One region of the Exiguobacterium sp. UBA7533 genome, then DNA from elsewhere that is predicted to be linked to it. Evidence: predicted binding sites of a transcription regulator. Region 1 holds the regulator's gene; each other region holds the start of a gene.
The links. Region 1 encodes Rex, which represses fermentation and respiration genes when NADH is low (regulators of the CRP and FNR family bind a similar motif). Its sites were predicted from a motif close to TTGTGAAATATTTCACAA; they were not measured.

Region 1 (8,181 bases):
TCCCCGTGAACTTACGACAGACATTACGTGAGAGCTCATAGACGACATTGACGACTTGATCGAGGAAGTACCGATCGTGCGAGACGATCAGAACGGCACCACGATAACCACCGAGGTAACTTTCAAGCCAAGCGAGCGTATCGATATCCAGGTGGTTCGTCGGCTCATCGAGAATGAGAAGCTCTGGTGCTTGCAGGAGCATCTTCGCTAAGGCGAGCCGTGTCCGTTGACCCCCGGACAATGTCTGGATCCGGCGTGAGTAATCGTCTGGATAAAAGCGCATGCCGTGCAGGACGGAGCGAATATTCGCTTCAAACTGATAACCACCTGCTTCTGAGAAGTCATGTTGCGCTTGATCGTACGTCTTCAGAAGTCGATCGTAAGCGACCGGGTCGTTCAAGATGTGCTCCATGCCCATCTCGATTTCCATTCGGCGCAGTGTCCGTTCTTGTTCTTGCAGATGTTCAAAGACGGTCAGCATCTCGTTCCAGATCGTCTCATTCGATTCGAGACCACTGTCTTGCGCGAGATAGCCGATTTTGACATCTTTACCTTTCATGATATCGCCCGAGTCATGACTGAGTTCACCAGCGATGATTTTGAGCAAGGTTGATTTACCGGCACCATTTCGACCGACGAGCGCAATTCGGTCGCGCTCCTGTACTTCTAGTTTGATATTTTCTAAAATCGGCTCGACGCCGAATGATTTCGAGAGTTGGTTGACTTGTAAGAGTATCATTTCCATCCATCCTTCCACCCTTTAGTCTATCACGAACAAAAGCGCGAGGTCCTGCGGAATATATTATTTGTGACTCTATGTGAAGTGGTTTACAATCAAGGAGAGTAGAAAGCTTTTTGCAAAGATTTGGGTGCCACGATGGATGTGGCCGAAGGGGGAACTGCAGGATGAATGGACCAGACACAAAAATTCCACAAGCGACAGCAAAACGGTTGCCGCTATATTATCGTTTCATCCAAAGTTTATACAATTCAGGTAAGCTCCGCGTCTCTTCTGCTGAGTTAAGCGAGGCGGTGAAGGTTGATTCAGCAACGATTCGTCGCGATTTTTCCTACTTTGGGGCGCTAGGGAAGAAGGGGTATGGATATAACGTTCAACATCTCTTAACGTTTTTCCGGAAAACCTTGAATCAAGATGAGGTGACGAATGTCGCCTTGATCGGGGTCGGTCATCTCGGAACAGCGTTTGCAAATTATAACTTTTTAAAGAATAATAGTACTCGGATAGTCGTTGCGTTTGATGCGGACGAAGAGAAGGTCGGAACAACGACGCATGACGTTCCAATCTATCATGTTTCGGACATGAAAGAACAAATCGAAGCGAATCAGGTCGATGTCGCCATCTTGACGGTTCCATCCCAGTTCGCACAGTCAGTAGCGGATGAGTTAGTCGAGTATGGTGTGACAGGCATTCTGAACTTCACGCCTGCACGGTTGAACGTGCCAGCGAGCGTTCGGGTTCATCACATCGATTTATCGATCGAGTTGCAGTCGTTAGTTTATTTCATGAAGCATTATTCGCAATCAGCTGAAGGAGTGAAATCATAATGGAAAACCTTATCCCGCTCACGTTAGGTATCGGACCTGCGAGTATCGGATTAATTGCTGTCGTCGCGTTGATCATCTTCGGACCGAAGAAGTTACCGGAATTCGGTCGTGCTGCCGGTCAAACATTGAAAGAGTTCAAGAATGCCACGAACGGCATCATGGACGACGATAAAAAGGACGAACCGAAAGAGAAGTGATTGAATCATGACGGTTGATCAAGAACAAAGCATGACGTCGCACCTAGACGAACTGCGTAAGCGGATTGTCTGGTCGCTCCTCATCGTCGTCGTCCTGTTCGCTGTCGCATTTCCGCTCGTCCGACCGCTCGTCCGTTTTCTGCAAGCGGACTTAAAAGAGCTCGGTATCGGATTAAATGCCTTCAACGTCGCCGATCCTTTAATGTTGTATTTGAATCTTGCGTTCATCATCGCGCTGATTTTAGCGTCACCGTTCTGGATGTATCAACTGTGGGCATTCGTCCGACCAGGGCTTTATGAAAAGGAACAAAAAGCAACACTGACATATATTCCAGTCATCTTCTTTCTATTTTTGGCTGGTGTAGCCTTCTCGTATTTCTGGTTGCTTCCTTTCTTGCTCGAAGTCTCAACGGATCTCGGGAAAGAATTGGGGATCGAGCAAGTCATCGGGGTCGAAAACTACTTCAGTTTCTTGATCCGGTTGACGATGCCGTTTGGTCTTCTCTTCCAATTGCCGGTCGTGACGATGTTCCTGACACGTCTTGGTCTTGTGACGCCATATTTCATGCGAAAGAATCGGAAATATGCGTATTTCGCGCTGTTCGTCGTTGCGGCATTGATCGCACCGCCGGACGTGACGTCACACTTGATGATCTCAGTGCCGTTGTTCGTTCTCTATGAAATCAGTATCTTGATTTCTGCGCGGACGTATAAAAAGGTCTTGATCCTCGAGCAACAGGCAGAGCTTGAACGACAGGCGGATTTGATGCGTGAATTGAATAAATGAATCGTGAATTCCTTCCAGCAATTTCGGGAGGAATTCTTTTTTATGAAAGCGTTATGTTTATATTGATAAAGCAGTTAGCGATGCGTATACTAAAGATAATTCATGGGGGCTTAGCTCAGCTGGGAGAGCGTTTGGCTGGCAGCCAAAAGGTCGTCGGTTCGATCCCGATAGTCTCCACCAAGTGCATACGTTCAACTCCTCGAGTGCTCGAGGAGTTTTTTTATGTTCCCAGTTAAATTCCTTCCAAATATAAAATGTCACCAAAAAGAAATAAATTAAAAAAATAGACAAATATAAATTGTTTATTTCCATTAACTTCATTAAACTAAAAATACAGAATTTTCTTTAAACTGTTTTATTAGTATTACTACTATGGTTTTACAGAAAAGGGGAAACGAACGCATGAAGAAGAAGATTGCACTTATGGCAGCCGTCTTAATGACGTCTTCCAATCTAGTCAGTGCGCAAGGTGCACTGTCCTCGCAAGACAAAGAGACGGGTCAAAAACCGCAGGCGCTCTCACTGAAGAAATCGGGGCAAGAAAAGAACTACAAACAATCGGATAAAGTCCGAGTCGTCATTGAGATGGAACAAAAACCGGCGATTCAAATCGCCCAAGCTCAAAACAAGCGGTATAGCACATTGAGTAATGCCGAAAAGGAATCGATCAAGGATCGACTCGTCAGCGTCCAAAAATCAGTCAAGTCAGCTATCGCTAAAAAGGCGATTCCTGTTACATATAAAGAAAGCTTCACAACCGTCATCAACGGATTCAGTGGTGAAGTGAAGTTCGGTGACATCGAAGATATCAAACAACTCGACGGAGTCAAAAGTGTACATATCGCGCACGAATATGCGCGCCCAACCGTCGATAAAGGTGCCAAGCCAGACATGCTGTACAGCAAGGACATGGTCAATGCGAAGGAAACGTGGCAGGACTATGGCTTCAAAGGGGAAGGAACCGTCGTCGCGGTCATCGATACGGGGATTGATCCATCGCACAAGGACATGGTCTTGAGTCCAGAGACAAAGGTGGATTTAACCTCTTCGAAGGTCGAGAGTGCGAAAGAAACAAAAGGCTTAAAAGGAAAGTACTTCACGGAAAAAGTACCGTACGGCTATAACTATGCCGATCACGACAGCGAAATCCGTGACTTAGGTGCGGGGGCATCGATGCACGGGATGCACGTCGCAGGTACGGTCGGAGCAAACGGGGATGAAGCGAACGGCGGCATTAAAGGGGTCGCTCCAGAAACACAGCTCCTTGCGATGAAGGTCTTCGGTAACGATCCAGGGATGCCATCGACATTTAGTGATATCTACATCAAAGCAATCGATGATGCCATCGCACTTGGAGCGGACGTCATCAACATGAGCCTGGGTTCGACGGCATCGTTCGTCAATGCAGATGATCCGGAGCAACGCGCGATCGTCAACGCGATGAACAACGGTATCTTGTGTGCGATCTCTGCTGGTAACTCGGCGTTTGCAGGTCATGGTGCGGGTAATCCATATACAGCAAACCCGGATATCGGTGTCGTTGGTGCACCAGGATTGACGAGCCAGGCGCTCCAAGTCGCGTCACTCGAAAATACGAAATTGACGCTTGAAGGCATGGCGCTGACGATCGACGGTCAGGATGCCGGTTATTTGGCATACCAAAAACAAGATTCGCCGAATCCGATTGCCGTCTTCGATAAAGAGAAGAAGGATGTCGTGTATGTCGGTGACGGTCAAGCTTCGAACTATGAAGGTAAAGACGTCAAAGGGAAAGTCGTCTTCGTCGTGCGGACAGGTGATTTTAACTACAGCATGATTCAAGCAGAAGCTGAGAAGCAAGGCGCAGCAGGTGTCATCGTCCGTGGTAAAGTCGATCATGGGGATTACGTCAGCATGGCGCTCAACAATCCGACGATTCCACTCGTGACGCTTAGCATCGCGGACGGGAATGATCTCGAAGCAAAAGCAAAAGAAGGCAAGGCAATCGCAGTGACATTTGACGGAAAAGCGGTCTCAACCGATAACCCGGTCGCAGGACAAATGTCTGACTTCACGTCATGGGGTGTCACGCCAAGCCTTGACTTCAAGCCGGAAATCACGGCACCAGGTGGGAAAATCTATTCGACGCTTAATGATAACGAGTATGGCGTCATGAGCGGTACATCGATGGCAGCACCACACGTCGCTGGTGGAACAGCACTCGTCATGCAACGGATTGCGAAGGACTTCAAAGTCACTGGTGCAACACGCGTTAAACTCGCCAAAAACATCTTGATGAATACATCGCGTCCGCAACTCGATCAAGGAAAATACAACGCACAATTGAAAACAGGCAACTTCTACTCCCCACGTCGTGAGGGAGCTGGACTGATGGATCTTCGTGCTGCGATGAAGACACCAGTCGTCATCACAGAGACAAAGTCAGGTGAAGGCAAGGCATCCTTGAAGGAAGTCGGCGAGAAGTTCACATTCACGCTTGATTTAAAAAACTACAGCAATGAAAAAGTGACGTATAAGCTAGCGGGAACGGTTCAATCAGATCTCGGTGCAAAAGGATCGAACTTCCTTGAAGCAAATGGAATCTTCAAAAAAGGAACGATCGGTACGGTAGATGCCAACACAGGCACATACCCGATCTCATTTGCAGTCGGCTCGAAGAAAGCGAGTTCAGTCTCGATTAATCCGAAGAGCTCAACGAAAGTCAGCGTGTCAGTCGATTTGAAGAACACAACTGACTGGGCGAACGAGCTTCCGCTTGAACAAGTCTTTAAAAACGGCTACTTCGTCGAAGGATTCGTCCGTCTGATCGATACGAAGAGCAAAAATCCAGAACTGACAGTTCCTTATGTTGGATTCAAAGGAAAATGGGATCAAGCTCCGATTTTAGATGCACCATTGTACGATAAAAACAACACGTTCTACGGATTGACAGGTCTAGCGACTGAAGTGAAGGATGATTTCGAATTCCTTGGTACGAATGCCGCTGGAAAAGTTGTCGCGAACAAAGTCTCGTTCTCACCGAACAACGACGGTAGCGCAGATGAAGCTTTCCCGATCATCTCATTCCTTCGCAATGCGAAAAAAGTCGAGTATTCGATTCTTGACCGGAATAAAACAACACTTCAGAAGCTTGATATGCAAACGGACGTCGTCAAGAACTACTATGATAGCGGTTCAGAGGACGGCTACACACCAGTCACAAGCGCTGCTTGGGACGGAACGATCAACGGGAAACCGGTCAAAGATGGTCTTTACTACTACAAAGTCAAATCGGTGATCGATTATCCGAACGCAAAATGGCAGACGAATCTCTTCCCAGTCTATGTCGATACGAAAAAGCCAGCAGCTACTGTGAAATGGGATGCTGCGAAATCAACACTTTCATGGACAGCAGGCGACCAAGGAACAGGAGTTGCGTCATACGATATCCTCGTCAATGGCAAAAGTGTCTTAAAGCAACCACTTGCCGCAACAGAAAAAGCGTACACGTTGACGGATCTGCCGGAGCGCGCGAAGATTGCCTTCGTCGTCAAAGACTATGCTGGAAACAGTGTGAAAAAAGACGTCAACACGACAGGCGTCGATAAAGCCGTACCAAATGTTCAAATCGATACACCGGTCGCTCTTGGTCTTGCAACATCAAAAGTCATCAACATTGCGGGTCATGTCTCTGATGAGTCAGGTATCAAATCGTTTAAGATCAACGGCAAAGCCGTTAAACTACGTTTTGATGCTGCCCAACAAAACTATGCGTTCAGCCATGACGTGACGTACACGACGGATGGCGTCAAGTTATTCAAGGTCGAAGCATACGATGGAAAAGGGAATCGTGTGGCGTTCAACCGTCAAGTCATCATCGACACAGAATTACCAACGATTCGCGTCACAGCACCAAAAACCGTCTCAAGTAAAACAAAAACAGCTGAGATGAAGATCGTACTTCGCGATAACTACAGCGAATTACGCTTCGACTTCAATGGTAGCGCGGAATACCGCCGGACGTTCAAAGAACCGTACGTCATGAAAGCCTTCAAAAAGACGATCACGAAAAAAGTGACGCTCAAAAAAGGAAAAAACACGTACAACTTGAAACTGAAGGATCTGGGTGGACACGTCGTTACGAAAACAGTCGTCATCACGAAAAAATAAGTTAACAATGAATAAGCCAGGCGGAAATCCGTCTGGCTTTTCGTTGTGTGTCGAAGCGCCTTGAAGGGTTTATGAGACGAGTGGAGGGGGAAATTTAAGAGCAGAAACAATTAGAGGGGGAACGACCATGAATCCGTTTACGACATTAATCGCCTTCATCGTGGGGTGTCTCGTCTTATATCTCGGTATCCGTGACAAAAATGGCTGGCTAATCGGTGTCGCGTTGATACCGCTCGCGATCGTTGCTTATAGTGTCATCTATCTGATCATCCAGGTCAGTGCATAGTCTCTAATGAAAGATGTCTTGTCCGAAGCGACAAGACATCTTTTTTTTGAAAAATCGCACTACAGGTGAAACCGATACAGTAAAATGTAAGTATATGACAGTATAGAGAGGTGGGAGATCATGGAACACGTACATACACAAACGGAAGCATTAGCGACGTTATACGAAGAGATGCACCAAAAGACAAAGACCGGCATGTGGGTCATGCTTGCGGCATTCTTAGCACTCAGTAACACACTTGAGATGCCAGTTTATGCGATGATCGTCCCATTATTGTATTTTGGCTATGACATGCTCGTACAACGCAAGCGGTTCGCGCTTGTCGCGGAATATACATCAAAGGCATCAGCAAAACGGCTCTATCAGGTGCATGTCTTGATCGGGATCTTACAATACGGAGCGCTTGCCGGTTTGATTGTCTGGGCAGCCGATCGCCCGCACATGTCCTTCTTGATCGGACTCGTCATCGTCGTCATCCCGTTCTACTGGATTTGTCGAAAAACGCTAGAGTTCGTCTCACGAAAGATCGATCCAACGTATGTGACGGAAAAAGAAATTCATCAAGCTCGCTAAAGGAGAAGGTACTATGCAAACGGCTCGTGAAGAACGCCTACAAAAACTTGCCCTCGCGTACCGGGACGTCGAATGGCTCGGTACACGCTGGTATTGGAACATGTTTCTATTCATAACAGTCGGTATCTTAATTGAATGGACGGATCTCCCGCTGTTGATTTTGACGATTCCAGCCGTTTTTCTCGCCTCCGATTTTCGCTACCAACTAAAAAAACGAAAAATTTTAGACGGCTACATCTCAAAAGCGCAGGTCCGTCGCCAATTTTTACTCCGCATTGGTAGTCACGTCCTGCTGTACGCCGTCTTGACGGTCGTCATCACCCAGACGATCGAGAGACCGTTCTGGCAGATGCTTCTAGCAATTTTTGCGATTTTAACACCACTTTATTTCATCAGCGAATGGATCATCCGACGTGACGGAGCGCGCGATCCCGATTATATCAGTGACGTTGAGGTAGCCCGCTTCGTCAGACAGAAAGGAACATCGCAATGGAACACCTATTCGAGCGACAAGCACGTCTGAACCTATTGGTACGTCCTGTGCGTTCCGTCGCCTATTTCTTTTTGGTCCCTGGATTGATTTTTGCGGTACCTGCTTGGTTTATGCCGACAATTACATCCGT
Region 2 (8,181 bases), on a different contig from region 1:
TATGTTCGCTGTCCACATCAAACGTTAGGAGGGATCCCGTGCTTAAATCAAACTACTTCATCCGTTGGTTCCCTGCCATGCTCGTAATCTCTTTTATTCTAATGGTCCTTACTACATGGACTCCTTCCATCTCTAATGGGATTGTCGAACAGGTACTTCAGTATGTATCACTTGGGTTGATCGCTTACTTTATTCTTACGGCTTATCGTAAGGAACAAATATTAGTCGTACCCAGACGAAATTTCTGGCTGATTGCTTTAGGATCACTGGTTTTATCCTATATCGGTTCCATTTTTGAGACGTTACGTTTTGTCTATTCAGACTTTCCAATTCCATCTATTTATAGCCTGATTTTATTTTCAATATCCCATTACGTATTCTTATACGCGATTTTTTACCGAATCATCACAAAACGAACACTCGGACAACATGTACTTGCTTTCGTTGATGCCGCGATTATCGTCATTTTCATTGGACTTGTCGCATTCCATGTCCTCAATGAACTGACGAACCCTGGGCTTCAGACTGTTCCTTATGCCATCATCGTCATTACGAACACATCACTCGGTTTGTTCGTTTTTTTCTATTTTACGTTCATCCAAGAAACACATTGGGTATCACGGATGGCCTTATTTCTATTATTCTTATCCATTTTCATTCGTGGTATCTATGAAGTCTCTAGTGTCTACTTCCCTGATTTTTCAGCGAATTATCTGGTGTTCTTCCCGATATTGATTCGTTTGGCGCAAAGTGCAGCTATTCTATGGCATGTTGATCATATTGAAGAAGGAACTGCTCGAACGACGGTCATTCCTCGTTCGTGGCTTCCTTTACTGGCCATCCCTTTGTTCATCCACTACATGGTGGAACAAGAAGGTGGAAAACTCGACATCTTTATCATCTTATTCCTACTAATCGTTCGACAAATCTTGATTGCCCGTCAACATGGGTTGATTGTCGCACAATTACACGAACGAAATGAACAACTCGCTTCACGCATTGAACATCGAAAACAACAAATCCAAGATAGTGAACAACAGGTCATTCCACTCTTCCTCGGTCATCCTGATCCGATGATTCGACTCGATCAGTCCGGCACTGCGCTGTACGCGAATTTAGCTGCCCAACGTCTGTTTCATTTGCCAGATATGACGATTGAACATGTTCCTCGTACGATGCGTCATTTGTTAGAAATGCTCGAAACGAACGTTGATGAGTATGAGGATGAACAAAGTCGCCGCTATGAAATCATTGATATTCCGATTCAAATTGCCGCTACCTCGATGGGACGATTCACGATTTTACATGATGTCACGGAAAGCAAAATTCGTCAAAAGAGAATCGAATACCATGCCTATCATGATGCTTTGACTAATATCGGAAACCGTCGTTCCTTAGAACGAGATTTCTCAAATCGACTCTCCGATAAGAATTATCTTGCCTTAGTCGATTTAGATGGATTTAAGCAAGTCAATGATACGTATGGTCACGAGGCAGGAGATTATGTATTAATTGAAGTTGCGAAGCGATTGAGCGAACATACAAGTTCTTCGGAATCCGTGTATCGCCTCGGTGGAGATGAATTCGCGATCCTTTTACAAGCCGATGATGAACTCTCCTTACGCCGAAAATGTAAATCCTTTTTACAATTTTTAAGACGTCCCTATGTCTACAAAGGACAATCTTTATTCGTTTCCGCAAGCATCGGAGTGACAGCGTGTCATGAGGCCGATCTTGAAACATGTTTAAAGCAAGCCGATCTTGCCATGTATCGCGTGAAACATCGGGATAAGAATGATGTCGCTTTATATCGAGCGGACCCATGAAAAAACCTAGGACATATGACTTTTTGTAGTCAACGTGTCCTAGGTTTTTTGAGTTATTCTTCTGGTCTTGGTGCAATGTTACCTTCTTCGATATCGAGGAGCAAGTCGATTAATTCCGCACAAAACTCTGGATATTGACGAAGTAACGCGTCTTCTCCCACTTCATCCACGAAGTCCGTCAACAAAGCGAGGACTTCTGGTACTAATGCGCGCGCTACCTTCATGTAGGCAATCGCAAAGCGCCACTTACCAGAAATATAGAGCAGTTTCCCAATCAACAGATCCCCCGGTTCGACTTCAATCTCAGCCAAATCCGTTTGATACGTCTGTTTCGACATTAAATCAACAACACCATCTGCATCGACTTGAAACAGCGACGGCATCGGGTCAGCTAATCCACGCAAGGCGCGATAGAGACTAGGTGATAGCTCGTCTTTTATCTGCTCGAGAAAACGACCGTGCGGTGTTTTTCCTTTATCATCCGTTTCATAGAAGATCGCCCAGTCAACGAATAAGTCCCGGAACAATTCAGCATCTTTTAAATACCAACGTCCTTCTGTCGCAATCTCTTCAATGAAAGCGACCCAGTCCGTACTGCGTGCTGTTGCTGCTTCCTGATACATTTTCTTCAAGGCTGCATTCATTTCCGCTTCAGAAACCGTCGTCGGAAATGGAATTACTTTTCGATCGTTCTTCATTTCGATCGCCCTTTCCGGTGAGGAGTAGCCGGTCGCTTAATCGTCTGAGGAGCTGTGAATTCACGTTTCGGAATGACTTCTCCGCGGTAAATTTCCATTGGCTCCATCTCGACGCCCATTTGCTTTGCAAGTGTTTTTAAGTGTTTTAAATCTTGATCCGTGACAAGTGCAAGTACCATCCCATTTGCGTTTCCGCGTCCCGTCCGACCTGAACGGTGTACGAAATCGTCAAGCGACTCCGGTAAATCGTAATGGACGACGTGTGTGACCGCTTCGATATCAAGCCCACGCGCCGCAAGACCTGTCGTGACGAGTAAAGGAAACTCTCCCTTTTTATAAGAACGCAAGGTCTCCATCCGCTCTCGTTTTCCTTTTTCAGCGTCTAAAATCCGGTATTTCAGTGAGAATTTACTCAACTCGCCATTCAATGGTCCAAGGAATGAGCGATTGTTGATGAATGTCAGCACTTTTGATCCTTGCATGTTCGCCAGACGACGTAACAATTCCGGTTTCTGACGACGTGAAGTCTCCAAATAACCGAATGTCACTTGTGTGCTGACGGCACGCTCAACACGAATCGTCTCAGGATCATTCGCAAGCGTCCGTCCCCATTCTGCTGTCCGTTCCGGCAATGTCGCTGAGACAAATGCCAGTTGTCGATCGCGTAGCGCACTATTTGCGATTCGCGTCGCCGAGTCACTCATGCCACTTTCATAAATTTGATCCGCTTCATCTAAAACAATCAATTTCACCTTATGCATCTTCAGCTTCTTCGAATCAATCAACTCGACGAGACGTCCCGGTGTTCCGACGATGATTTGCGGCTTTTTCTTCAATCGTTCATATTGTCGCTTTAATTCAACACCACCAATGAATGCACCGGATTTGATACCACTTCCTTGAGCAAATAATTGAATGACTTGATGAATTTGCATGACGAGTTCCCGTGTTGGTGCCGTGATGACGACTTGCACGTGTGGCTCTTCCACTTCAATCTTTTCTAAAGCTGGAATGACATAAGCAAGCGTCTTCCCTGTTCCTGTCGGCGCTTCAGCTAGGACATCTTTTCCTTCGCGCAACAACGGAATCGCTTGTTCTTGAACAGGCATCAACTCTGCAAAGCGCGCCCGTTCCCATGCTTCCTGTAAAAATGGTTTTGTAAAGTTCATAACGATTTCTCCTACTCTCTTAATTCCATCATGCCGTTACGTATTCGACATGATCTCCTGATGCATCACGGTATCCCCGTAATGTCTGTGTATATTCATTTCCTGCGTCGAGCAATCGGATGTGGAACCGGACTTCTTCTTCACCAGCTTCTTCCTTTAAAATCTCGAAGCCTTGGATGACACGATCCTGTAATTCTGCAGCGAGTGCCGGATACACGGCAAGACTCGCATACGTCGCTTTTACGTCCACGGGACGGCGAACAAGCGCAATCCAGTACGATTCATCATAGCCGATAAAGTCTTCATAATCAAAATCATCTTCAAACCGAATCCAGAATCCATCACCTTCAAATTCTGTGATCATCCCAGTTCGCGTCGAACCTTCCGATCCGATTTTCAGCGAGACCCAGTCTCCCGACTGATAATCTCCTTGTTGCGTTAATGACACATACTCCATTTGGCACACCTCCACGTTCTATGTTCCCTTTTTCATTGTCAACGATACGTCCTAAAAACACAAGATACCGTAACGTGACATTCCTCACAGTTTCAACTGTGCTAGTGGATCTTTTTCAAATCAGCTCATACAGTTTCGTGAAACTCTTGATTTACCAGACTTCAACTGTTTTTTAATCTTCACTCTTTCATAAGTACAGAAATAAGGAAAGCCCGTCATATCAACGTTTGTTCACTTGTTAAAATATTCACATGAACGTAAAGGGAATCTCTACCTCCTTTTGTTACACTATTCACATAAGGAACTGATCATTAGCTCAATTTTAAAGGAGTGGTATCCATGTTATTAGAAAAAACGAGTGCCTGGGCAAACTTTACGTCTGGCGAATGGATCAAGACAATCGATGTTGCAGACTTCATCCGGCTCAATCGCACGGAATATACAGGTGATGATCACTTTTTAGTCGATCCGACTCAAGCGACGCAACGGCTTTGGCAACAAATTCTACAGTTGACGAATGAAGAACGACAACGTGGTGGTGTGTATGCCGTCGATGCCAAGACACCATCAACGATTCTCTCGCATGATGCAGGGTATCTTGATCCCTCTCTTGAAAAAATCGTCGGCTTACAGACGGATGAACCGTTCAAACGTTCAATTCATCCGAACGGCGGGATTCGGATGGTGAATGATGCCTTAGCTGCGTATGGCTTTGAAGCAGACGAGACCGTCACGAAAATTTTCAGCGATTACCGAAAAACACACAACCAAGGGGTTTTTGATGCTTATACTCCAGAGATGCGCGCCGCGCGTAAAGCCGGTATCATCACAGGATTACCAGACGCCTATGGACGTGGGCGGATCATTGGCGACTATCGTCGTGTCGCTTTGTACGGAACAGCACGTTTGATTGAAGAACGTAAGCGAGACTTGAAGGCACGTGGCGGCTTCCTCTCTGAATCGATGATCCGCGACCGCGAAGAAATGAATGAACAATTGCGCGCATTAACGGAATTGACCGAGCTTGGAACTCGCTATGGTTTTGATCTCTCCCGCCCTGCAGAAACAGCACAAGAAGCATTCCAGTGGGTCTATCTTGCTTATCTTGCTGCGATCAAAGAACAAAATGGTGCAGCTATGTCACTCGGTCGAGTCTCGACGTTCCTCGATATTTATGTCGAACGTGATCTTGCGACCGGCCGCTTGACGGAAGAAACAGCACAAGAGCTCGTCGATCATTTTGTCATGAAACTTCGGATCGTCAAATTCTTACGAACACCGGACTATAACGATCTCTTCTCTGGCGACCCGACGTGGGTAACGGAATCGATTGGCGGGATGAGTGAAGATGGTCGATCAAATGTCACGAAAAGTTCATTCCGCTTCTTACACACGCTCTCGACACTCGGTCCGGCACCTGAACCGAATCTAACTGTTCTCTGGTCCACTCAGCTTCCACGCGGATTCAAGGAATTCTGCGCGAAGATGTCGATCATATCAAGCTCGATTCAGTATGAGAACGATGATTTGATGTTGCCGGTTTATGGGGATGATTACGGCATCGCTTGTTGTGTCTCCGCGATGCGGATCGGGAAACAGATGCAGTTCTTCGGTGCTCGAGCAAACCTTGCAAAAGCATTACTTTATACAATCAATGGCGGAATGGACGAGAAGCTCAAAATTCAAGTCGCCCCAGCCACACCATTGATGCTCGACGAAGTACTCGATTACGAGACAGTCATGGCGGCTTACGATCGTCAACTCGATTGGCTCGCAGAACTGTACGTCAACACACTGAATGTCATCCACTACATGCATGATAAGTACAGTTACGAACGGATTGAAATGGCTTTACATGATCCGGAAATCTTACGGACGATGGCATGCGGCATCGCTGGTTTATCGGTCGTCGCTGACAGTCTATCCGCTATTCGTTATGCAATAGTCCGCCCGATCCGAGATGCGGATGGGATTGCAGTTGATTTCAAGATCGAAGGTGAGTTTCCAAAGTTCGGGAATAACGATGAACGAGTCGATCAGATGGCGGTTGATCTCGTGACATTGTTCATGGAGAAAATCCGTAAACATCCAACGTATCGAAATGCGCTCCCGACACAGTCTGTCCTGACGATTACTTCAAACGTCGTCTACGGTAAGAAAACAGGAAATACACCCGATGGACGCCGTGCGGGTGAACCATTTGCACCCGGTGCTAACCCGATGCATGGACGTGATACCCGTGGTGCTATCGCTGCTCTGACGTCTGTCGGGAAACTACCATATGAACATGCGCTCGATGGTATCTCCTACACGTTCTCGATCGTTCCAAAAGCACTTGGTAAGGAGGAAGCAACACGTATTCGCAATACGGTCGGATTACTTGACGGATATATGGGTGGTACGACTTCAAAAGGTCATCACTTGAATGTCAACGTCTTCGACCGTGAGACGTTACTCGATGCCATGGAGCATCCAGAACAGTATCCACAGTTAACGATTCGGGTTTCCGGTTATGCCGTCAACTTCATTAAACTGACGCGTGAACAACAGATTGATGTCATCAATCGTACGTTCCACGGTTCTCTCTAAAATGATGTGTAGTATGTGAAAGGAAGTGAGCAGAATGACCTATGGTATGATCCATTCCGTTGAATCATGTGGAACAGTCGATGGTCCTGGCATTCGATTCATCGTCTTTACGCAAGGATGTCCACTACGGTGTCAATACTGTCATAACGTGGATACATGGGAGTTCGGTTGCGGACAGCGTGTCTCAGCAGACGAAGTCGTAAAAGAAGCGATCAGCTATCGCTCCTTTTTCGAGGCGACGGGTGGCGGAATCACCTTCTCTGGAGGTGAACCGCTCGCTCAGCCAGAGTTCCTAGAGGCTGCTTTAACAGGAGCGAAGCGGCATGGACTGCATACGGTCATCGATACCGCTGGATCTGTCGTCCCAAAAAACATCGACGCCATTCTCGATGCGACGGATTTGGTTCTGCTCGATATCAAGCATATCGACGATGCTGCTTGTCGCGTCTTGACTGGACGGAGTAACGCCAATACACTCGCCTTCGCAAAACGCCTAGCCGAGCGAAACATTCCCGTCTGGATTCGCCACGTCCTCGTTCCAGGTATTACGATGTCGGAACATTTCCTCCGTCAGACCGGCGAGTTCATCCGGACGCTCGGAAACGTCGAGCGCGTCGAGGTACTGCCGTATCATCAACTCGGAGTCTATAAGTGGGAAAACCTTGGTCTTGCTTATCCGTTAACTGATTTGCTTCCCCCTTCACGAGAAGAAACAAACGCTGCGCAAACCCTACTTGAATCGTACTTGTGTTAACGTTTCCAATTTGTTACAATGACATCATAGATTATGAACAGGAGGTACAACACCGAAATGAAGCAATCACTCGTACAGGTCGCTTGATGAATGAAATCATCTCTTTCGCAATGCAGTTGCGGATGTCTGACGCTACGAGTCTGCTCTTTTTCGGTGTGACCATCCTCTGGTCATCGCCTTCTTTGAGTTACACTCCGGCACACCATCCGCTCGCTTCGGATGGTGTGTTTTTCATTTCATCTTATCGGAAATGAACACTAAAGGAGCTGCTTTTATGCCTACTGAAACACTTACGATCCAACACCTATCGATGGACTACGACGAACGACGCCTTTTCTCGGACGTTTCTTTTCATATTCATACCGGTGAACATGTCGCCTTAATCGGTCCGAACGGCATCGGAAAAACGACACTGTTACACTTGATCGCTGATCAACTTCAACCGACTGACGGTTCGATCAAGCGTCATTACAAAAAACTCGGTCTACTATCACAACACTTTGTGGCGGGCGATCACACCGTTCTTGATGTCGTCGAACGAGCGGATGAGGTTCGTTATCAACTTCGCGCTAATGCCATGAATGGTGACTTGACGATTTATCAACAAGCAATCGATCAGGACGCCTTCTCGCTGGAAGCAGATGCAGCACGCGTCTTAAAAGAAGTCAAATTAGAGGAAGCACTCTGG
Region 3 (8,181 bases), on a different contig from region 1:
GAAGGGGGCTGGCAAGGGTTAGTACAGGAATTGGAACGGATCATCCTAGAGAATCGCGGAGAGATCTTGAAAAAAACAAAAATAACAGCAGTCGAATTGACTACGACAGGATTCTTGGTACGTGATCGAAAAAAACAAGAATGGAATGTGGAACGGATCATCTTTGCCGTACCACCACGTGAAATCTTAAAAATGGCGACTCCAACGACGATCCAAAAATTCGTGACACCGCATGCGAGTCATGAACCCGTCGAAGTTTTCGTGTATGATCTCGGACTTCAGCCTTATATCCAAACACCGTATTCATACATCTACGACCGTTCGCATCGAGCGTTCATCACGGATTTATCGCATTATGATGCAAGCCTCGCACCAAAGGATGGTCAAGTCCTTCAAGCAATCGCTTATCTTGAACACGATCGACTTGAGGATCCTGATTATATCGGACATGTTCGAACGGGAATCGAACAGATGCTTGACGTTCATTTCACAGACTGGAGAGAACGTATCGTTGCAGAACGAACGATTAAACGAGCAGTCGTACAAGAAATCAAATGGAAAATGGGGCAAGGTCCTCTTGCGACTCAAATTCCGGGACATGCAGGTGTTGCTTTCGTCGGAGACTGGTGTGAAGGGACGGGACAACTCTCAGAGCTTGCGTTCTCAAGCGCCGTAAGTGTTTTCAATCGATGGACGTGATGTAAAACGACAAAAGAAGGAGAAGCCGAATTGACTTCTCCTTCTTTGTATTGACCAAAGATTCATATCTTACGCTTCATTGTTTGAACGTGCTGGATAGAACGCTAGAATCAAGAGTAATGTAAAGGCAATGAGACTCATCATCGGAATCGTCAAGAAACCGAAATAGTTGACCCATTTGATGAGACAGCCACTCGAACATAACGCTTCGCCATCGGGTAAACGCTCAAGGATGACATGGTACAAGGCGACACCAAAGCCGGCAAGCACATATAGGCGTACAAAGAGTGGATCGATCGTTTTCGACCGGAACAAGGATATGAGCAAATAAAAGGCTGTCGTATACATGAATAGTCGTTGCCACCAACAGAGAGGGCAGGGAATGAATCCACGAATTTCACTAAAATAGAGACTGCCAAGCGTTGCAATCGTTGAGATGATGAACATAAAATGATAGCGTGTCATATGTATCGTCCTTTCTAACGTGTTAAACTAATGCCATCTTATATCATGAGGAGTCGAATCTCACATTGCAAGTGTCGGAAATGGAAATGTTGATCACTTTATCGGAAGAATTGAATATGAGGCGAGCTGCTGAACGATTATTCGTTTCACAACCTGCGCTTAGTCAACGTCTTGTTGCGATTGAGAGACGCTGGGGAACCAAACTATTCATTCGTTCATCGCGTGGCTTAAGCATCACACCGCAAGGAGAAAAAGTGATTGGTCTCGCAAAAGAGATGAATCGGAAGGAACTCGAACTAAAAAGTGAATTGACGGCAGAAGAGGGTGCCGTTTACGGAACGCTTCGGATTGCTGTCGCCTCCATCATGGGACAATACTGGCTCCCGCGTGTCTTAAAACGATTCGTCGAGCGTTATCCGCATGTGCGTGTCCAGTTGGTCACCGGATGGTCAAGTGAGATGATGCGTCATATGTTAGAGGAACACTTTCATATCGGGATCATTCGTGGAAACCCGGACTGGAAAGGTGTTAAAGAGCGCCTTTTCTCAGACCCGCTCTATCTAGTTGATAGTGAGTTGACGTCGATTGAACAATTGCGTGTGACGGATCGCCCGTTCATCCAGTTCAAAAGTGATTCGACGTACTATCAAGAAATTTTAGAGTGGTGGCAAGATCGGTTCGCAAGTCCACCCTCTCGGACTTTGGTCGTCGATCAAATCGAGACATGCAAACAGATGGCGTTACATGGCATCGGTTTTGCTATCTTACCTGAGTCGACGATTCAGCAATCGAATGAAGTCATGCAGCTTCCGTTGAAGACATCATCCGGAAAAGTACTGAAGCGAGATACTTGGATCTTGTCCACGGAATCGATGCTTGAATTAAAACAAGTCCAAGCTTTTTGGGACATCGTAAAAGAAGAAGGAGGAAGTCAGTCAGATGGAATACGCCATTGAGATGCGGCGCGCGCTTCATAAAATACCGGAACCAGGGTTCAAGGAATTTAAGACGCAAGCTTTTATATTGGAACAAATTCGTGCATATCCGCCAGATCGTGTCACATATGACACATTTGAAACAGGTGTTTTCGTTCGAGTGAAAGGATTGACTGGAAACCGAACGATCGGGTATCGCGCAGATATTGATGGGTTACCGATTGAAGAAGCGACAGGGCTTCCGTATTGCTCAGAACACCCAGGGTTCATGCATGCGTGTGGTCATGACATGCATGCCTCGATTGCTTTAGGGTTGATGAAACGGATCGTTGAACTACCAGTCATGGATGATGTCGTCTTTTTATTCCAACCGGCAGAAGAAGGACCGGGCGGGGCGGAGCCGATGATTAAAAGTCCATTGTTTGAAAAATATCGTCCGAGTGAGATGTATGGTCTTCACATTGCACCGGAATATCCAGTCGGTACGATTGCTAGTCGTCCAGGCGTACTGTTCGCGAGTGCTCGAGAAGTTCATATCACGATCTATGGTCAAAGTGGTCATGCGGCTTTTCCTCATTTGACGATTGATACAGTTGTTGCGCAAGCAGCCTTGATCATGCAATTGCAAACGATCGTCAGTCGATCCATTAATCCGATGAATTGTAGTGTCATCACGATTGGGAAAGTGGATGCAGGTATTCGTGAGAATGTCATTGCCGGTAGAGCGGTTCTTGACGGGACGATGCGTGCGCTAAACGGCGAAGACATGGAAAAACTCGAACGTCGTGTCCGTGACATCATTCGAGGAATCGAAGCTTCGTTTGGTGTTAAAATCGATTTGCAATTCGGTAATCGCTATTATGAAGTCGTCAACGACCGGCAAATCGTGGATAAATTCTCATCATTCGTAAAGATGAATGCCAACTATATCGAATGTGACGCGGCGATGACAGGGGAAGATTTTGGTTTCATGCTGAAAGAGATCCCAGGGATGATGTTCTGGCTCGGCGTCGATAATCCGACATCTGGTTTGCATCAACCAACATTAAACCCGGATGAATCAGCCATTTCTTTTGTCATTGATTTACTTGACCATTATTTCCGAGAGTATGTTTAAAAATTTTTATGAAATAATAAAGGATATAAAGCTTTCCCTTTCGAATTCAGGAATGGGAAAGTTTTTAATATATGTAGGAATAAGAGTTTTCGAACATTTTGTGAAAAAAATCACGTGTATATGTGAACAATTTGTTACATCAAACATTATAAACAGACACAAAGGGTTATGTTCTCTATGATACGGTTATAGACCATATAGAGAAGTATGTTTTAGGAAGAGGGGGCTAAATACATGTTCAATGATCCCGTAGTGCTCAGTCGATTATTGACAGGGCTCACACTAGCGTTTCATATTATTTTCGCGACGATTGGTGTCGGAGTACCGCTCATGGTACTGGCAGCTGAATTCATCGGTCTGAAACGCAAAGATCCAGATTATATCTTATTAGCAAGACGGTGGACGCGTGGATACGTCGTTACCGTAGCAGTCGGTGTCGTAACAGGGACGGCAATCGGCTTGCAACTATCATTACTTTGGCCGTCACTCATGCAAGTAGCGGGTCAAACAATTGCTTTGCCACTATTTATGGAAACGTTCGCGTTCTTCTTTGAAGCGATTTTCCTTGGTATTTACTTGTATACGTGGGACCGGTTCAAAAATCCATGGTTGCACTGGTTGATTGGGATTCCAGTCGTCATTGGTGCGACAGCATCAGCGTTCTTCATCACGACAGTCAACTCCTTCATGAACTCACCAGAAGGATTTAAGATCGTCAATGGTACGTTAACGCAAATCGAACCATTAAAAGCAATGTTTAATACAGCGACACCGACGAAGGCGACACACGTCATCGTTTCAGCTTACTTGACTGTTGCCTTTATCTTGGCAGCAATCGCGGCGTTCCATTTGCTTCGCAAAAAGACACTCTCAGCAGCAGAGACGGCATATCATAAGAAAGCTCTACGTCTCACTGTCATGGCTGGTCTGATTTTCGCGTTCTCGACAGCACTTGTCGGTGACTTCTCAGGGAAATATTTAGCGAAATACCAGCCAGAAAAACTAGCAGCTGCGGAATGGCATTTTGATACGACAAATGAAGCAGAATTGATTTTTGGTGGGATACTTGATCAGCAAGAAGACGGCAGTTATGAAATCAAAGGAGCCGTCAAAATCCCATATGCGCTCTCAATTCTTGCAGGTGGGGCTCCGAATACGGAAGTCATCGGTTTAAACGAATTCGCAAAAGAAGATCAAGCACCACTGATCGTCCACTATTTCTTTGATATCATGGTATCGATTGGGATGTACTTGACTGCTATCTCTGCTTTGTTCATCTTGGCATTCCGATTGAAAAAATTGAATCCATATAATAAGTGGATTTTACGAGGGGTGTTCATCGGTGGTCCGTTAGCGATGATTTCAATCGAAGCGGGATGGATGTACGCTGAGATTGGTCGTCAACCTTGGACGCTTTACGGTATCATGCGAACAGCGGACGCGGCGACGACTTCAACAGCGGTTGGTCCGATGCTCATTTTATTCAGTGCATTGTACTTGTTGCTTGGTACGATTTGTACGGTCGTCTTATTACGGATGTTTAAGAAAAACACGGTTGGAAAAGAACTTCAAGAACTTGCTGAAAACCATCATGCACGCGGTGAAGCAATGTTCGTGGATGATAACAAGTAAGGAGGGAACGATTTGGACGTTCAAACACTAGGGATCACGGTCCTTTGGACTTTCCTGTACGGATATCTCATCGTTGCCTCAATTGACTTCGGTGCTGGATTTTACGCCTTTTATTCAAAATATACGAAGCGGGATCATCTGACGAATCGATTGATTCTTCGTTACCTCTCTCCTGTTTGGGAGGTAACGAATGTCTTCTTCGTATTCTTCTTCGTAGGACTAGTTGGGTTCTTCCCAGACTCCGCTTACTATTTCGGTACGGCACTACTCGTACCAGCGTCAATTGTTCTTGTCTTGATTGCGATTCGTGGTAGCTTTTATGCGTTCGCCAATTATGGATCAAACGACAGCATGTTCTACACATTTTTATATGGAGCGACAGGGTTGCTGATTCCTGCTGCGATGTCGACGACATTGACAATCAGTCAAGGTGGTTTCATCCGCAAAACGAATGATACAGTTGAGTTTTTAGGAACGAAATTATTTTCGAACTTTTACTCGTGGACGGTCGTAGCGCTCGCTATCGTATCTGTCTTATACATCAGCGCGATGTTCCTCTTATTCTACGCGGATAAAGCGAAAGATGAGGGAGCTACGCCGCTTATTCGGAAATGGGCACTCTTTTGGAGTGGACCAACAATCCTCGTCTGTGCGCTCGTCTTCTTTGGACTGAAGAACCAAGCGGCATGGCATTATGAAAATATCCTAAACGGCAACTGGTGGTGGTTCGCTGCTAGTTTCTTATTTTTCCTCATTGCCGTGACACTCGTCTATATGAAGAAGAACTATGGCATCGCGTTCGTCGCGGTCATGTTACAGTATGCAGTCGCGTGGTTCGGTTACGGATATACACACTTGCCATATATCTTGTATCCCTATATCGATATCAACAAAGCAGTCGTAAACGAAACGATGGCTTCCGCACTCGTCGTCGTTTTCATCTTCGGACTTTTACTCTTAATTCCGGCGTTGTATTTGATTTTACGGCTCTTCTTGTTCGATAACGATTATGTACGTGGAAAATCATCAAAATAATGAATGGATAAACGCCTCTGCGATTCGCAGAGGCGTTTATAGTATTTTTAAATTGAATCGGGTACACTACTAATGAAGAGCGATTGTGAAGGAGAGTTGTGAAAATGAATGGAGAGTTTGCAGTAATCGGACTAGGGCGTTTTGGTGGCTCGATTGTCCGCGAATTATCGAAAAACGGCTATGATGTCTTGGCAATTGATTCCGATGAGGAACGTGTCAACGAATTCATGGGGATTGCGACACATTCTGTCATTGCCGATACGACCGATGAGAACGTTTTAAAAAGTTTGGGGATTCGAAACTTTGATCATGTCATCGTCGCTATTGGGGAAAACATTCAAGCGTCTATCTTGACGACGTTGATTTTAAAAGAGCTCGGTGTGCAATCGATTACCGTCAAAGCAACGAATGATTACCATGAAAAAGTATTGCGAAAAATTGGAGCGGATTTCATCGTTCACCCTGAGCGAGATATGGGGGTTCGGATTGCGAACGGATTGATGAGTTCGAATATCCTTGACTACTTAGACTTATCACAAGAATTCTCAATCGTTGAGATTAAAGTCAGTGATCGGATGGCAAAACAAACCTTGATTGATCTCGACTTACGAAGTAAATATGGAGCAAATGTTGTCGCCATCAAACGGGGTGAAAATGTCATGATCTCCTTGCAGGCAGATGAAGTCATCGAAAAAGGCGATTATCTCGTCGTCATTGGTGAGAACGAAGATCTTGATCGCTTAGAACGCGCGATTCATAAAGTAAAGAACTAAAAAAAGCTGAGGCATGCCTCAGCTTTACATCTATCTATTAGATGAGTTGGAATTCTTTAAGTCCATGTGCGATACCGTCTTCAAGAATAGGTTTCGTGACATAATCGGCAGCGGCTTTTGTTTCCGGAAGTCCGTTGCCCATTGCAATACCGGTTCCGACATAGCGTAGCATTTCAAGGTCATTGAGAGCATCTCCAAAAGCGAAGGTATCCTCGCGGCGAATGTTTGTCAATTTCAAGAACTGTTTGATGCCTTCTGCTTTCGAGGACCCGACGTTGATGACATCCATCGCATGAGGATGCCAGCGAATGAAATCAAAAGCATCGTAACGTTTGATGTAATCTGCTTCTTCTTCTGCCGTGCAGTAGACAAGCGTTTGAAACACATCGTGAGACAAGAAGGCTTCTTCATCGTGAAGCGGTAACGGCATGTCGAGATCTCCGAGCGAATCAACGACATGAAAATCATTTAATTTCGTTGTAAAACCTTTTGTTTCGCCAAGATAGACAAGCGTATGTCCGTTTTCCTTTGCTTGTTGCGTCAAATGTGTCAGATCGACTTTAGGTTGTGGACGTTTGTAGATGATTTCGTTTTGATGAACGACAATTTGCCCGTTGTAACCGATGATCGTATCAATGTTGAGCAACTCACGAATCCCAGATAACATTGCGGGACCGCGTCCGGTCGCAAGCGCTACATATACACCGTTTTCTTGAAGTTGACGAATTGCCTGTTTTGTTGATTCCGGAACGAAATGACCATCATGCAATAAGGTTCCGTCGATATCGAAAAAGACGACTTTCTGATTTGCCATGGTTTCACCTTCTCTTTTTAATTGGTCGAAATGACCTGTTCATGTGAAAGTATAGCATAACCAAAAGCGTGTTGCCGGAAGGGAACATGCGGAATAAGGATGAAAAATAGTCCATGTATCGTGTATACTGTACTAAGGACAAAAAACAATGTACTGATAAGGAGTTGCTAGACATGATTTTTAAAGTATTTTACCAACCGCTTCGTTCGGAAGCACCTGTTCGTGAACGGACAGAAACGATGTATGTAGAAGGGGAAAGCATTCGTGACGTGCGATCAACGATTGACCACCTCAAAGAGATCAACATTGAGTTCATCCGCGAAGTTAGTGGAGAATTTTTGACATACGAGCAACAACATCCTGACTTCAAGGTTGCGACGTTCGAATGAAGTTCGTCAAAAACCATCAAGCCGCCGTCTTCGCACTCGGTGGACTCGGGGAAATCGGAAAGAACACGTATGTCGTTCAATTCCAAGATGAAATCATCGTCATCGACGCGGGTGTCATGTTCCCTGAGGATGAATTACTCGGAATCGACTATGTCATTCCGGACTACACTTATTTGATCAAGAACAAAGATAAGGTCAAAGGGGTCTTCATCACGCACGGTCACGAAGACCATATTGGCGGTCTTCCTTTCTTGCTTAAACAAGTAAACTTACCGATTTACGCTGGAAAAATTGCAATGGGTCTCATTAAAGTCAAACTAGA
Region 4 (8,181 bases), on a different contig from region 1:
ACGTCTGTCATCGACCGCAAGTACTGAACGGAGTTCTTTTCGAAGTAGATTTTTTCTGGTACCTTGAACCATTGCATGTTCACGCGTCGTCTCGCCACCTTCTTGACGTTGAGTAAATGTTTCGCTGTCACGTTTTCAGAAACAGAGTTTTTCCCGTATGATCCGCAACCGAGTGTCAGTGATGGTGTCAACTCGTTATAAAGATCACCGATTCCGCCATGAGCAGATGGACTGTTGACGAGAATCCGGCAGGCTTTCATGCGGAGTCCGAACGCTGTCATCAAATCATCGTTCGTCGTATGAATGACGGCGGTATGACCGAGACCCCCGATTTCAAGCATTTGTTCAGCAATCGTAAACGCTTCTTCGGTAGATGCAACGCGGTACGCACCGAGGACGGGACTGAGTTTTTCATGAGACAGTGGTTCTGCTGCTCCAACGTGCTCGAGTTCCGCGACGAGCATGACCGTCGTTTCCGGAACATCGATCCCAGCTTTTTCTGCAATCCATGTCGCAGGTTTCCCGACGATGTCCGCGTTGACGGCACATGTATCGGTTTTAATGACGAGTGATTCGAGACGTTGTTTTTCTTCCGATGTACAGAAGTAACAACCGAGTGCTTCCATTTCTGCACGGACCGTTGCATATATTTCTTGGTCAACGATGACGGCTTGTTCAGATGCACAAATCATCCCATTATCAAACGTTTTTGAGAGAACGAGATCGCTGACAGCCCGTTTGACTTTTGCTGACTGTTCAATGTAGCAAGGAACGTTCCCTGGTCCAACACCGAGTGCCGGTTTACCTGTTGAATATGCTGATTTGACCATTCCTGCTCCACCTGTCGCAAGGACCATGGCGATGTTTTCATGGTTCATCAAGACTTTCGTTGCTTCAAGTGATGGTTCTTCGACCCATTGAATGCAGTCTTTCGGCGCCCCAGCTTTGATGGCTGCATCGCGAAGTGTTTTCGCCGCTTCGACGGAACACCGTTGTGCCGACGGGTGGAACGCGAAGATGATCGGATTACGTGTCTTGATCGCAATCAATGCTTTGAACATCGTCGTTGACGTTGGGTTGGTGACTGGTGTGACACCACAGACGACACCGACCGGTTCAGCGATATAGGTGATGCCGTTTTGGACATCTTCTTCCAGAATCCCGACCGTTTTTTCATGACGTAGACTGTTGTAGATGTATTCTGTCGCAAATATATTTTTAATCATCTTATCTTCAAAGACACCGCGCCCTGTCTCTTCTGTTGCGAGACGAGCGAGTTCGACGTGCCGTTCAAGTCCGGCAAGTGCCATATCACGGACGATCGTATCAATTTTTTCTTGATCGAATGTCAATAACTCCTGTAATGCACGTTGTCCTTTTTCAACAATTTGTCCAATTGCTTGTTCGACCGGCGTTGCCGTCGATTTTGTTTTTTCTTTCACAGCCATGAGTGGTTTCCTCCCTGTCGTGGAACGAATCTGAGTTTGATTTGCCAACCATTATGTCAGGAATGCCAAGCTGTTTTTCAATAGTTTGTGCTTTCCTTCACAAATCAATCATAACTCCTTTTTCCTGTTTTGTGCATGACCATCCTGTGAATTCCCTCACATCATTGGTAACGTTTACATCTATTGTGAATTCTTCTTTTTCGTCATTTTGCTCTATATACGAAGACGTGTGCGATTTATCACACCCGCATTTTCATGACTTGATAGCCGTTTCATCATCTTGTATTCTGATTATGGGGTACATATTAAGAGCTACCACTAAAGGAGGACACTTGAATGTCAGTTGTACAGGAAATGTTAGCTTTCAACGAGCGATTCGTCGCTGAAAAACAGTATGAGCAGTTCGTCTCGGATAAGTTCCCGGACAAAAAGGTCGTCATCCTGACGTGTATGGATGCCCGCCTAACGGAACTTCTTCCACACGCACTCGGTCTTAAGAACGGGGATGCGAAGATCATCAAAAATGCTGGTGCTATCCTATCGCACCCATTCGGTTCCGTCATGCGTTCGATTCTCGTCGCGTTGTATGCACTGGGTGCCGAAGAAGTCGTCGTCATCGGTCACCACGACTGCGGCATGAGCACGATTGATCCTAAACACATGATCAGTGAAATGAAGGATCGGGGTATCGACCAACAGATTCTTCACACGCTTGAAGTATCAGGTGTTGATTTAAATCAATGGTTGCGTGGCTTTACGTCAGTTCAGGAGAGTGTCGCCCACTCTGTCAGCCTCGTGAAGAACCACCCTTTACTGCCACCTGGTACGAATGTCCACGGACTCGTCATCGATCCAGGAACCGGTAAACTCGACATCGTCGATTGCTGATTGCTCTCTATAGAAGAAACTCAACGAGATTTGGATATTCTACTCCATCTTAAATTAAAGATAACGTGCCATTTTCTTTTAAAAGAGAAGGATGGCACGTTTTTTTGTGTGAGCCATTTTTAGTGATCAAAACGCTTTTCATCTCATGCTTCCGGGTATAAAAAAATGTGACTTTTTATGCAAAGCTAAAAAGCCTATCGTGAAGTCCTTTAATACGAGGTCAGACTTTTATCCTTGACAGTGTTCCACCATGGCTGTAAGATACTTTAGTATAGTGCAGTGATAACAAAAGAAAGTGTGGTTTTACCGAATGATTAACGCCGTATTGTTTGCCGTCTTTTTACTATTCATCTTAGCGATCTTCCGCGTCCACATCGTGCTCGCGATGGTCATCAGTGCGTTCGCCGGCGGTCTCGTCGGCGGTCTCGATTTAACGAAAACAACCGAAGCATTTGCTGGTGGTCTTGGCGATGGGGCAGAAATCGCTCTTAGCTACGCGATGCTTGGTGCGTTTGCTGTTGCCCTCTCGAAAACGGGCTTACCGGATGCTCTCGCTCACGCATTGATTGCACGTTCACGTGGTAACGCAAGTGCCGCATCGGTCAAGAAATTAAAAGGATTCGTCTTGTTTGCGATTCTGTTACTCGCAATCAGTTCACAAAATGCTTTACCGATTCACATCGCCTTCATTCCGATCATCATTCCGCCGCTTCTTGGTCTCTTTTCTCAGTTGAAGATGGACCGACGTCGAATTGCGATCATCATGACATTCGGTCTCGTCACACCGTACATGTTCTTACCGATCGGATTCGGAGACATCTATCTGAATCAGATTTTACTGAAAAACCTTAAAGCTAATGGTCTTGATACGACGGGAGTTTCTGTCATCGAAGCGATGGCGATTCCAGCACTCGGAATGGTCGTCGGTCTCTTGATTGGTCTTTATACGTACCGGAAAGAGCGGACGTATGAAATTCGTGATATCGCCCCGGACGACTATGAAATCCCGGTCATCACGAAAACGAAACTGATCTTAAGTGGTGTCGTCGTCATTGCGACATTGATCGTTCAACTGCAGACGGAATCAATGATTCTTGCTGCAACGACGGGACTCATCCTCTTCTTGTTGCTTCGTCTCGTTCGATTCAGTGAAGCGGATGACGTCATCACGCGTGGTATGCGGATGATGTCATTCATCGGTTTTGTCATGATCTCAGCGAACGGATTCTCGAACGTCTTGCGTAAGACGGGTGATATCGAACCGCTCGTTGAGAACTCAAAAGCATTGATGGGCGACTCCCAACTTGTTGCCGCGTTTGTCATGCTCTTGATCGGTCTTCTCGTCACGATGGGCATTGGATCAAGTTTCTCAACTGTTCCAATCATCGCTGCGATCTTCGTTCCACTTTGTATCCAGTACGGCTTCAGCTTAGAAGCGACGGTTGCGATCATCGGGACAGCTGGTGCTCTTGGTGACGCTGGTAGCCCCGCGTCAGATTCGACGCTTGGACCTACGAGTGGTTTGAATGCCGATGGTCAGCACGATCACATGCGAGAAACCGTCATTCCGACGTTCTTGCACTACAATATTCCGTTGCTCATCTTCGGTACGATTGCTGCGGTCGTATTATAAAAACAAGACGGATTCGCTATCATGGTGGATCCGTCTTTTTAATTGTCTCCGTTTTTTTCCTTTTCATTTGATCTTCGGTTCTCTAAAATAAAGGAATGTACTGATTACAAAGGAGTTGTCTTACGTGTTATCTCAAATCGTCAACCAGATTTTGCTTTCACTTGCCGATCTCGGATATTTCGGTATCGCCCTCGGATTGATGATTGAAATCATACCGAGCGAGATCGTTCTCTCATACGGCGGATTCATGATTTCTCAAGGAACGATTAGCTGGCCGCTCGCTGTCGTCGCCGCCGTCATTGGCGGATTGTTGTCGCAATTGTTCTTATATTGGTTTGCTCGCTATGGCGGTCGTCCATTGATCTTGAAGTACGGAAAGTATGTCCTGATCTCTGAACATCATCTGGATTTAGCTGAACGCTGGTTCTTGAAGTACGGTCAAGGTGTCATCTTCGGAGCTCGCTTCATTCCTGTCGTCCGCCATGCCATCTCGATTCCAGCTGGTCTTGCGAAAATGGATCAAACGAAGTTTTCGCTCTACACGGTTCTTGCCATCATTCCATGGTCAATCTTGTTCCTCTATCTTGGAGAAACACTCGGAACGAACTGGCGCTCGATCAAGGAAGTCGCTGCACCATATACGAATGGTGTTTTGATTGCTGCCGTCGCCTTAATTATCGTCTATTTCTTCTATAAACGCCGTCAACGGTCGGTTTAACTCATTAAGCAGTCTGTCTGTCGACGGACTGCTTTTTACAACACACAGGAGGTCGTGCCATGCTCACATACCCGCTCGCCCATTTCCCGCTACGTCGTTTGACCGCATCCTATCGTTCTGGAAGCCCGGTCGCGACTGGCATCACTGTCGACGGACATATTTTAATCGTTGAAGAATCGATTGATGAATCTCGTGAAACACAGATCCTCTCCATTCATCAACTGAAGGATGATTGGCGAAAGACGACGATCGTCGAAAGAAACGACATCGACTTTTCCCTCGTTGATCGTTTTCCAGACGGACGGCTGTTACTCGTCGCTTCTCGTTGTGATGATGATATCGACGGCACATGGTTGCCGAATGCCTTTATCTACGATCCTCAAGGTCAGTTACTGAATAGCTTTTGTTTAGACGACGGGATTCAAAATATGCAAATCGACGAACAAGGTTGGATTTGGGTCAGTTATTTTGATGAAGGTGTCTATGCCGATGCCGTCACGAGTTCAAATGGTGCTTTCGGTCTGGTCGCTTTTAACGATACAGGTGAAGTGCAGTATAAGAATCGGCAATATCCGATTGATGATTGTTATGCTCTGAATGTCTGTTCATCAACAGAAGTCTGGTTCTTCTACTACTCCGATTATCGTTTCGTCCGTATTAATCAAGAGGACGATCTCGTTTGTGAGGCTCCTACGATCGCCTTTTCTCAGTTCGCTCGGTACAATGACCATCTACTTGCTGCATACTCTGATGACGTACAATTACTTGAACGAAATGGAACACGTTTTAAGAGCATTCGTTCGATTCGTTTCATGACCGAACAAGGAAATTCTCTGTCAGGTGACCTTACAATGCGTGATGATTTGATCGTCTTAGCAACTGCTGAGCATCTGTATTTTGGTAGACTAGGTCAACAACTTGACACTCTACTAATGGGCGAATGAAAGCTGTTACATATTTGTTTCATGAATATCTGATTATTGAAAACTCTATTTCAAATTTTCAAAAAGACTAGCCGAGCCCTATCCGAGGATAGTATACTCAGCTTTATAGTTCTTACGACAAGTTGTCTGAACATTATGACGTCACAGATTTTTTTGGGGGAAACGATGAGTTCGAATTTGAAACGAGATTTAACAGCACGACAGGTACAAATGATTGCGCTCGGAGGAACGATTGGTGTTGGTCTCTTCCTCGGGGCATCAAGTACGATCGCTTGGACAGGACCATCAGTCTTACTTGCGTACATGCTAGCCGGAGTTTTTATCTTTTTCATCATGCGGGCACTCGGCGAGATGGTCTACACCCATCCGCACAGTGGATCGTACGCAAAGTTCGCAAACGATTATATCCATCCAGCTGCTGGTTTTTTAACAGCAAGCAGCAACATCTTCAACTGGGTCGTCGTCGGGATGAGTGAAGTCATCGCCGTTGGAACGTACTTACGCTTCTGGTGGCCTGAACTACCAACATGGATTCCAGGGATCGTCGTCATCATTCTCTTGACGCTCGCAAACCTTGCTTCCGTCAAGATGTTCGGTGAACTCGAGTTTTGGTTCGCTTCGATCAAGATACTGACGATTCTTCTGATGATCGTCGCTGGATTCGGCATTATTTTCTTTGGACTAGGGAATGGAGGAAATCCAGTCGGTTTCTCGAATCTTTGGACAAACGGTGGATTCTTCACAAACGGTTTCACCGGGTTCTTCTTTGCCCTCTCGATCGTCTTCGCCTCTTACATCGGTGTCGAGTTGATCGGAGTCACGGCTGGGGAAACAAAAGATCCAGAGAAAAACATCACGAAGGCGATCAATGGTGTCGTCTGGCGGATTTTGATTTTCTACGTTGGAGCGATTTTCATCATCGTCACGGTGTATCCGTGGAACGAATTATCCGATCTTGGAAGTCCATTTGTTGCGACATTCGCCAAGGTCGGTGTGACGATTGCTGCCGGCATCATTAACTTCGTCGTCATCACGGCCGCTTTATCCGGTTGTAACTCAGGAATCTTCAGCGCCAGTCGGATGATCTATGCATTAGCGGAAAAAGGGCAAATGCCGTCTTTCTTCTTAAAGGTCAATAAACGTGGGATTCCACTCTATACAGTTCTAGCCATTTCAATCGGGATTTTCTTTGGTGTCATTCTCGATATCATTCTCCCGCACGTTCTCGGAAAGGATACGAACATCTTCGTTTATGTCTACAGCGCTTCGGTACTACCAGGGATGGTGCCGTGGTTCGCGATATTAATCAGTCATATCCGTTACCGAAAACTCGAAAGTGAACGGACAGCCTCGCATCCGTTCAAGATGCCAGGTGCGCCGGTGACGAACTATTTATCGATCGTCGCGCTGATCACAGTACTCGTCGGCATGCTGTTCAATGACGAGACACGCGTCTCAATCTTAATCGGAATCGCCTTTTTGATTTTAAGTACGATCTACTACATCGTAAAAGTACCGAAAATCGAAAAATAAAACGGTTGCTACTCCTCTCATGACACAATGAGAGGAGTTTTTTTCATTCACTGTATTTTTATTTTGAAGTCACATATTATTCATGATAATCGTGATTTCCCGAACGTCTAAACAATTTAACGACAGAAAGGAGAGATGAAATATGAACGGATTCAATCGTTTCCTGCTCGTCCTAATCGGTATTCTCAGTTTAATCAGTGTCGTCAGCATCTGAACAGTCGTCGATTTCCCGGCACCGTTCGGTCCAAGAAAGGCGAAGATTTCCCCTGCTTGCACGTCAAACGAAATCCCTTTGACGACATCCTTTCCATCGTACGTCTTCGTCAAGTTCACGACATGAATCATCTTCATTCCTTCTTTCCATGAATTCAAAGTCATGTCCAAGATTTCCCTATTTTTTCTGTTCGCAAATCAAAAAAGACACCTGAATCGGTGCCTTGATTCAATCTCTAACGATTACTCTACAATCTGGTATACACCATATACGGCACCTGCAGACAAGGCGAGCGTTACGACTACCGACACCAGCATCATCTTAAACTCAACTCCTTTTAAGCGAACGGCTCGCGCTAACGCGAGACTAAACGATAGTACCGCGCCACTCGTAAATACAAGCTCTCCTGCGAACAATAACGTAGGATTAATCCAAACATCTCCGATGACGAGCCATGTGTAAGTGACACAGGCAAAAAGAGCGGTCATGATGAGCCATTGTTTCGATGTTCTCTTTTTCAACATATCGGTTCCCTCCTGGTTTGCTTCTACATACTTGTTCGACTTTTCCCATCAGATTCCTGTCATTAAAAAATCATGCCTCCTGCTATCAGGAGACACGATCCACTTATGACGCCACTTGCCATTTCTCTTTTAATTGCTCCATCTCTTCCTGTCCTTCATACGACTGCATCCAGAGGTTAAAGACATCGACGACGTCCCCTTCTGACTCCCGGACGAGGTAGCTTTTCTCCGCCGGAATCCACTTTTCTTGAATTCTTGGTGCCGCGAGTCGTTGATCGA

Region 2: a site for Rex is predicted at 4,386-4,403, ahead of pflB (formate C-acetyltransferase). Genes of this name have one in related genera too.
Region 3: a site for Rex is predicted at 3,315-3,332, ahead of B2U10_RS01275 (cytochrome ubiquinol oxidase subunit I). Genes of this name have one in related genera too.
Region 4: a site for Rex is predicted at 1,534-1,551, ahead of adhE (bifunctional acetaldehyde-CoA/alcohol dehydrogenase). Genes of this name have one in related genera too.

The regions. Positions count from the first base shown of each region.
Region 1 covers NZ_DLMP01000018.1:178,114-186,294, reverse strand. The annotation lists gene B2U10_RS15450 (ATP-binding cassette domain-containing protein) at 1-739, opposite strand, end outside; gene B2U10_RS15445 (redox-sensing transcriptional repressor Rex) at 907-1,566, shown strand; gene B2U10_RS15440 (twin-arginine translocase TatA/TatE family subunit) at 1,566-1,763, shown strand; gene tatC (twin-arginine translocase subunit TatC) at 1,771-2,550, shown strand; tRNA gene B2U10_RS15430 (tRNA-Ala) at 2,655-2,730, shown strand; gene B2U10_RS15425 (S8 family serine peptidase) at 2,953-6,699, shown strand; gene B2U10_RS15420 (hypothetical protein) at 6,827-6,985, shown strand; gene B2U10_RS15415 (hypothetical protein) at 7,106-7,558, shown strand; gene B2U10_RS15410 (hypothetical protein) at 7,572-8,081, shown strand; gene B2U10_RS15405 (hypothetical protein) at 8,048-8,181, shown strand, end outside.
Region 2 covers NZ_DLMP01000011.1:50,716-58,896, forward strand. The annotation lists gene B2U10_RS11785 (GGDEF domain-containing protein) at 1-28, shown strand, start outside; gene B2U10_RS11790 (GGDEF domain-containing protein) at 39-1,826, shown strand; gene B2U10_RS11795 (hypothetical protein) at 1,880-2,524, opposite strand; gene B2U10_RS11800 (DEAD/DEAH box helicase) at 2,521-3,693, opposite strand; gene B2U10_RS11805 (hypothetical protein) at 3,722-4,150, opposite strand; gene pflB (formate C-acetyltransferase) at 4,490-6,739, shown strand; gene pflA (pyruvate formate-lyase-activating protein) at 6,774-7,493, shown strand; gene abc-f (ribosomal protection-like ABC-F family protein) at 7,768-8,181, shown strand, end outside.
Region 3 covers NZ_DLMP01000001.1:241,757-249,937, reverse strand. The annotation lists gene B2U10_RS01295 (FAD-dependent oxidoreductase) at 1-699, shown strand, start outside; gene B2U10_RS01290 (disulfide bond formation protein B) at 769-1,164, opposite strand; gene B2U10_RS01285 (LysR family transcriptional regulator) at 1,230-2,120, shown strand; gene B2U10_RS01280 (N-acetyldiaminopimelate deacetylase) at 2,104-3,216, shown strand; gene B2U10_RS01275 (cytochrome ubiquinol oxidase subunit I) at 3,451-4,848, shown strand; gene B2U10_RS01270 (cytochrome d ubiquinol oxidase subunit II) at 4,861-5,883, shown strand; gene B2U10_RS01265 (potassium channel family protein) at 5,988-6,656, shown strand; gene B2U10_RS01260 (Cof-type HAD-IIB family hydrolase) at 6,694-7,470, opposite strand; gene B2U10_RS01255 (DNA-dependent RNA polymerase subunit epsilon) at 7,644-7,859, shown strand; gene rnjA (ribonuclease J1) at 7,856-8,181, shown strand, end outside.
Region 4 covers NZ_DLMP01000005.1:568,866-577,046, forward strand. The annotation lists gene adhE (bifunctional acetaldehyde-CoA/alcohol dehydrogenase) at 1-1,448, opposite strand, end outside; gene B2U10_RS10545 (beta-class carbonic anhydrase) at 1,785-2,336, shown strand; gene B2U10_RS10550 (Na+/H+ antiporter family protein) at 2,650-3,969, shown strand; gene B2U10_RS10555 (DedA family protein) at 4,094-4,687, shown strand; gene B2U10_RS10560 (hypothetical protein) at 4,747-5,631, shown strand; gene B2U10_RS10565 (amino acid permease) at 5,797-7,164, shown strand; gene B2U10_RS15580 (ATP-binding cassette domain-containing protein) at 7,234-7,509, opposite strand; gene B2U10_RS10575 (hypothetical protein) at 7,621-7,902, opposite strand; gene B2U10_RS10580 (transporter substrate-binding domain-containing protein) at 8,006-8,181, opposite strand, start outside.